2 regions of the Paenibacillus sp. sgz302191 genome follow, and region 1 is predicted to be linked to the other one. Evidence: a T-box and tRNA genes for the amino acid it is inferred to sense, from the RefSeq annotation. Region 1 holds a T-box; the other holds one or more tRNA genes.
What was found. A T-box is a leader RNA that pairs with one kind of tRNA and senses whether it is charged. The one in region 1 lies ahead of leuS (leucine--tRNA ligase), so its partner is inferred to be a tRNA-Leu.
Positions count from the first base shown of each region.

Region 1 (3,411 bases):
AATTGACGTGCGCGCCGTCACCGGCATACGCTTCCTTCTGCACATCGCCGCCCTGCACGACTTCAATGATCGGCAGTTCGAATTGCTTCGCGAATTCCCAGTCGCGCTGGTCATGGCCCGGAACGGCCATAATCGCGCCTGTGCCGTAGCCGCCGAGCACGTAGTCGGCAATCCAGATCGGCACCTTCGCGCCGTTAACCGGATTGATCGCATAAGCGCCCGTGAATACGCCGGTTTTGTCCTTGGCCAAGTCCGTGCGCTCCAGATCGCTTTTGCGCGCCGCCTTGTCCTGATATTCTTTGATTGCGGCTTCTTGCTCCGCAGTCGTAATCGCCGCCACAAGCTCATGCTCAGGCGCAAGTACGCAGTAAGTGGCGCCGAACAGCGTATCGGGACGCGTCGTAAAAACGGTCAGGCTGCGGTTGTCATGCCCATCGATCGCGAACTGCACTTCGGCGCCCTTGGATTTGCCGATCCAGTTGCGCTGCATGTCCTTGATGCTTTCCGACCAGTCAAGCTCCTCCAGGTCTTCGAGCAGGCGCTCCGCATACTCGGTAATTTTCAAAATCCACTGGCGCATCGGCTTGCGGATAACCGGATGGCTGCCGCGTTCGCTGAGCCCGTCGATCACTTCTTCGTTCGCCAGCACCGTACCGAGCGCCGGACACCAGTTGACCGGAACTTCGTCGACGTAGGCGAGCCCTTTTTTGTACAGCTGGATAAAAATCCACTGTGTCCATTTGTAATACTCCGGATCGGTCGTGCTGATCTCGCGGTCCCAATCGTAAGAAAAGCCGAGCGACTTGATTTGACGGCGGAACGTGTCGATGTTCTTGTTCGTGAACTCGCGCGGGTCGTTCCCCGTGTCCAAAGCGTACTGCTCGGCCGGCAGGCCGAACGCGTCCCAGCCCATCGGATGCAGGACGTTGTAGCCTCTCATCCGCTTGAAGCGGGAGACGATATCCGTCGCCGTATAGCCTTCCGGATGCCCGACGTGCAGCCCCGCTCCCGACGGATACGGGAACATGTCAAGGGCGTAAAATTTCGGTCGGTCCGAATTTTCAAGCACTTTGAACGTCTTCTTCTCATCCCAGTACTGCTGCCATTTGGGCTCGATAGCGAGCGGGTTGTAGCCTTGCTGTTCTCTAGTTTCTCTGATCTCCTGCGACATGTCCAAATCCTCCCAGCCTGCATGCTTTGCAGGCATGATTAAAGTGCGCGTCGGGGACTTCCCGCAAGCGCCAAAAAACCTCCCGTCGCTAGCGCAATCGCTAGGGACGGGAGGTTTGATTCCCGTGGTACCACCCTAGTTAACATCAGGCGTGCTTCGCCCATGTTCACTCTGCCCCTTAACGCGGGTGAGACGATCCGGCTAGCACCGCCGGTCTCCTAAAGACCTCATGCGATGGTTCACCTTCCAGCTCGGAGGCGAGTTCGCTTGGCTAGCATCTGCCGGCTTTCACCTGATACCGGCTCTCTGGTAGATGCTGCGGGAAGCTACTATTCCTCGTCAAAGCTTTTAACCAATCCAATTAGCTATGATTATATGCAAAAAAATGCAGCTCTGTCAAGTAGGCCGGCCGATATTAGGCCGATGCCCCGGCGATGTCCGCCTGCCGCCTATTTGCGCGCCGCGAAAAAAGCCCGCTCCGTTCCGCGCCACGGCGGCTCCCACGCAAAATCGGCTGCTTCCTGAACGTCGCTGAATCCTGCCGCCAGCAGCTGCTCCTTGATCCAGGACAACGGATAGGCACGCTGAGCATGCACTTCATCGATGCGGCGGAAGACGCCGGGGACTTGTCCGTCCCGAACAAAAATGGTCAGGTCATGCTCGATTTGCATCCGGCTTTCGTCCAGCTCGCTCGTCCAGATGTAGGAAACATCGTCCTCGTTCAGAAAAAAAGGCTGCGTATCGGCATAAGCGATCAGCTGCTCGGGGGTGTGTACATCAAACAGGAACAGCCCGCCCGGCTTCAACCCTTGGTACGTTTGCCGGAAAGCTTGAATGATATCCTCTTCCTCCAGCAAATAGTTCAAGCAGTCGCAGAACGAAATGGCGGCATCCGCCTGCTCGGCCAGCTCCCATTCGCGCAGGTCCTGCTGCACCCAGGTCAGCGCGCCGTTTCTCGCCAGCGCTCCGTGCCGCTCAGCCTTCTGCTGAGCAACGGCAAGCATGTCGTCCGACAGATCGACGCCCGTCACCCGGTATCCTTCCAATGCGAGCGGAATCGCCAGGTTGCCCGTGCCGCAGCCCAGGTCAACGACCGTGACCGGATGCAGACCGTACCGCTTCCAACCCTCTCTCGCAAAACGAAGCCAATCCCCGTACGGCATGTCCTCCATCAAACGATCGTACGTATAAGCAAACCCTTCGTAACTCATCCTGCTCTTACGTCTCCTCTTGTTTCAGATGGGTCCAGTTTTCCTGCTGATAGATGAGCCCTTCCTTCATCAGCTTGCCAAGCGCCCGTTTGAAAGCCGATTTGCTCATGCCGAAGCGGGCGGCTATCGTATCCGCCGCCGTCTGGTCGGAATACGGCATCGCGCCGCCCGGCCGTTCGCGTAAAAAGGCGAGGATGCGCTCCGCGTCTTCGTCGCGCCCTTTTTCCTTCGGCAGACGCATCGACAAATTGACGCGGCCGTCCTCCTCGCGGACGAATACGACCCGCACATTGACCTGCTCGCCTACGCGCAGCAAATGCGTCCGCTCCGGCGCGGCGATCATGCCGATGATGCCGAAGCCCAGCACTCCCGCATCGCAGATGACGAACGTCCCCATCTGCAGCGGCTTATACACTCTGGCGTCGACATAGCGGTTCTTCCAGGCGGAAGGAGCGCGCACGCACAGTGGCGCCAAGTCTTCCTCGGCGGCGAGCTTGGCGATCAGACGCCCCTGACGGTCGTGGGCTAAAGTGGCGTACACCTTGTCCCCGACCAAAGGGCGGAGCGTCTCCAGCTCAGGCACATGTTTGTAGGGCAGAAGCAAGTTCCGCCCAAGCCCCATTTCGAGAAAATAGCCGAAACGGGGATGGATATCGACGACTTCCAGCAGAGCGACCTCGCCCAGCAGCAGAAGCGGGCGTTTCATCGTCGCCATCAGGCGGTCCTGCGTATCGTGGAACAAAAACACTTCTACGCGTTCCCCGGGCTTCACCGGGCCTGCCGTCTCTCCGTAAGGGAGCAGCACATCCTGATTGCCGTCGGTCAAAAAATATCCGTTGGGCGGAATTTCTCTCGCAACCTCAAGGCTGACTAGCGTTCCCGCATTCATGCTCATACGCGTTCCACAACCTTGGCGTCGGACCATAATCTCTCGATGTTGTAATATTCGCGGTCATCGCGGTGGAATACGTGAAGAACAACATCACCCAGATCCAGCAGCACCCATCTTGCGGTATCGACTCCTTCATA
Region 1 is NZ_JBYLHY010000006.1:319,466-322,876, forward strand. Features, by position in the region: gene leuS (leucine--tRNA ligase) at 1-1,171, opposite strand, end outside; T-box leader at 1,271-1,523, opposite strand; gene AC3G2T_RS11665 (class I SAM-dependent DNA methyltransferase) at 1,621-2,382, opposite strand; gene AC3G2T_RS11670 (CvfB family protein) at 2,390-3,277, opposite strand; gene rsfS (ribosome silencing factor) at 3,274-3,411, opposite strand, start outside.

Region 2 (3,411 bases), on a different contig from region 1:
CCATTCTGAATCATCAGGTGGATCCGGTGCTGATCGTGGAGATGGGGAAGGAGTTTGCCAGACTGTTTGGGGAGACGAGACCGGATAAAGTGCTCACTGTGGAATCTTCGGGTATTCCCATCGCTTTTGCAACCGCTCTTCAGCTCGGGGTTCCTATGGTATTCGCCCGCCGCAAAAAGACGCTTACGATGGATCAGGATACGTACAGCGAGCGCGTCCCTTCATTTACCAAAGGCATCGTGACGGACATTATGGTATCATCTCACTTATTGAACAAAGGGGAGCGCGTACTTCTCATCGACGATTTTATCGCTAACGGCGACGCCGCCCGCGGTTTGATCCGCATTATCGAGAAGGCGGAAGCCGAACTTGTCGGGGTTGGGATCGCCGTGGAAAAGCTGTTCCAGGCCGGCGGCCGGTCGATTCGCGAGCGCGGCATCCGCGTCGAATCTTTGGCCCGCATCGCTTCGCTTGCAAACGGACAAATCGTGTTTGACTGATTTTTGTCGGATCAATCTTTCCTGAAAACGATTTTTCCTTTATAATGGTTACATGGTATGAGAGGAGGCTGGCATCTATGGGTATTGAAAATGTATCTGTTGACTATTTTATGACCAAGTTGGCTGAAGCGAAAAATCATTTTGAACGTGCGCTCGATTGCAAGCATACAGAATTCGATGATCTGTATCCCTATATGATCGAACACCCGCAATTTTTTTGGTACAAACGCTATGTCGCATGGTCGGAGCTGCTAACTGTCGTTAAACTTTGCACAGAACTTTCTATCGAGTGGGAACAGCAATTCTCCCAGCACCAGGTAGAGTATATTCAGAAGCGGGTCATGTCAAGCAAAGTCCTTGATTTCTGGTTCGAGACGAACGATTCCAAGGAGCATGTCAGCTGAATTCAGTTTTATATACGAAAGAGGCCCGGGGGTTTGCGCCCTCGGGCTTTTTTTTGCAATTTGAAAAAGCCGCGGATGGCGCGGCGGCGCGTCATTTTCATCCGCAGCGGTTTTGGTGTATGCTAATACAGAATGAAGGAAAGGATTTGTAAAGGAGGGTCGCAATGCAATGATCTCGGACGATCAGCTCGATGCATTCAGAGTGGAAAGCACAGTGCTGCGTGTCATTCGCGACGTCAATCCGGGCAACGATGTGAAAGGCATCGTCGTTGCGTGGGACGATGAGAGCGTGCTTATAAGGAAGCAGAACAGAAGAGTCGTAAAGCTGGCCCGCAGCTACGTGTATCAACCTTTTACGGAAGCGAGGCCGCTTGAATATACGCTTCCCAAGGAGCCTGCTGTCCCTGAGGAAGAGTAGTACCGCAGGGACAGGGCATGAGCGTTATGCTAAGTTCTTCTGAACAAACCGTAAGCGGCTGCGGCGGAAATGCTGCCGAGGTCGCTTTCGGCGTTTTCTTGTTTATAATTGGGGTCGTTCACGATTGCTTCGGCTTCGCCTTCCGTGAGCTGCCTTTGGTTGCCCGTATATTTAGGTTCAAGGGCATCGATTTCTTCTTGTTTCATCGGATGTAAACCTCCTTTTGTGTTTATTGTGTATGTTTCGAGCCATTGCCATACAAGTTTTTTTAAGGGATGCAGTTGACTTTGAAGGCGTTGCATGGTATATTAATTTTTGTCGCTGTTAAATGATTTATTCATTTCGGTAACACGCGGTCGTGGCGGAATTGGCAGACGCGCACGGTTCAGGTCCGTGTGGGCTAACCCCCCGTGGAGGTTCGAGTCCTCTCGACCGCATCAACTTAGCAATGAAAAAGCTCTTGAATTTGTCCTTGGACAATTCAAGAGCTTTTTGCATACCTCGAATATGCAATGTGGCGCTCATCACCTGGTCTGAAGAAATTTTCGAGCTATAGTCCAGACGAGCATGCCGACTGAAATTAAGGCTCCTGAATTTGCACCATCACTCGAACGAGATATTCCTCCGGATTACAAATGGTGACCTCATCCAGTAGATATTCCTCGTAAGCGTTGCCGATAACCGTCAGCTTGTGCTTGTCAATGTAGTCAAAAATTTGAGGATATATTTTTTCTGTTTCTCCATAGTCAGCGTGAGCATAACACACCAGATAGTAGCTTTCCGGCATATAGTCTTGCTTGTAGAGGACGGTCTTTAAACGTACAAACATATGCGAGATCATATCGCCGTTTTGATTACGCATATCATCGCAAGGAATAACAACACCATTCGGATACCCTAAGGGGATGTTCTCGGCAAGCAATTGTGACTGGAATTGGATCCACAAATCATCGGAGATCGAGTTTTTCGGATAATACACTGGATTGCTCAACATCAACGGAATTGCACCTTGTTTGATAATTTGTATTCGATTTGTATCAGTATCAATAGACATCGCAAGTTCAATACTGGCAGCACGTTGGAAGATCATGTTTTCCACCCCCCTAAGCTTTAAAATTTCCTGCTTGATCACCTGCTCCTGTTTGCGCAGCAGCTCCAGCGTTCGGGAAGGTGTACGTGTCTCCAGATGTTTCTTGATTTCCTCTAACGGCATACCAAGGTCCTTGAGCGCCTGAATGACGCCAATGATATCCAATTGATTCCGATGATAATACCGATAACCGTTGTCGGCAATGACAGCAGGTTTAAACAACCCTATGCGATCATAAAAAATCAGCGTTTTACGCGCAATACCCGAAACATGCGCAAATGAACTAATCGACAACAGGTCTGAATGATGCATGATTATTTACCCTCCAAAATAATTTTAAAAAACTATTGACTGTATAGTTTCTATACATTCTATAATAGCAACTATCGCTTAAGCGTTCAAACCGTGGATTCACAGGTGAAACAATCAACTAGACATTATTATGAGGGGATAAAATATGATAAAAGACTTCTGCAAAGTGTTCGAGAATATAAAAAAGACACCATACTGACACCGCTTTATTTGCTCGGTGAGGTTGCGCTTGAAGTTATGATTCCGCTTATCATGGCAGAACTGATCGATAAAGGGATAGAGGGCGGCAGCATGAGCATGATTTGGAAATACGGTCTTGTGCTTGTGTTTTTTGCATTGATTTCACTTCTATTTGGAGCAAGCGGCAGCAGTCTTTCACAAGGCCAATGTCAGTTGATTGCTAACGCCCGCGCGGCTATAGCCGATCCGCCTGTTATGATCCTGGATGAGGCGACCTGTTCCATCGATACCCGGAATCCGAAATTCCGAGGCGATTATGGTGCTTGAAGCGGGCAAAATTATTGAACGAGGCAATCATAACGAGCTTATCATGCAGCATGGGGTTTATCGCCAGCTGTTTGTTTCCGGCGTGCATGATATGTTCAGGATTAGTTATATTAAGAATTGAGCATCCGTCGTGATCCGGTGGAAATTCATTGCCAAAGGGGAGAGTCCAGTTGAAAATTT
Region 2 is NZ_JBYLHY010000003.1:106,839-110,249, reverse strand. Features, by position in the region: gene AC3G2T_RS05345 (xanthine phosphoribosyltransferase) at 1-500, shown strand, start outside; gene AC3G2T_RS05340 (hypothetical protein) at 578-904, shown strand; gene AC3G2T_RS05335 (hypothetical protein) at 1,074-1,322, shown strand; gene AC3G2T_RS05330 (hypothetical protein) at 1,352-1,528, opposite strand; tRNA gene AC3G2T_RS05325 (tRNA-Leu) at 1,675-1,759, shown strand; gene AC3G2T_RS05320 (MerR family transcriptional regulator) at 1,903-2,724, opposite strand; gene AC3G2T_RS05315 (hypothetical protein) at 2,830-3,231, shown strand; gene AC3G2T_RS05310 (YczF family membrane protein) at 3,381-3,411, shown strand, end outside.
Region 2: it encodes a tRNA-Leu, which carries the amino acid that the T-box ahead of leuS (leucine--tRNA ligase) is inferred to sense. The anticodon was not compared.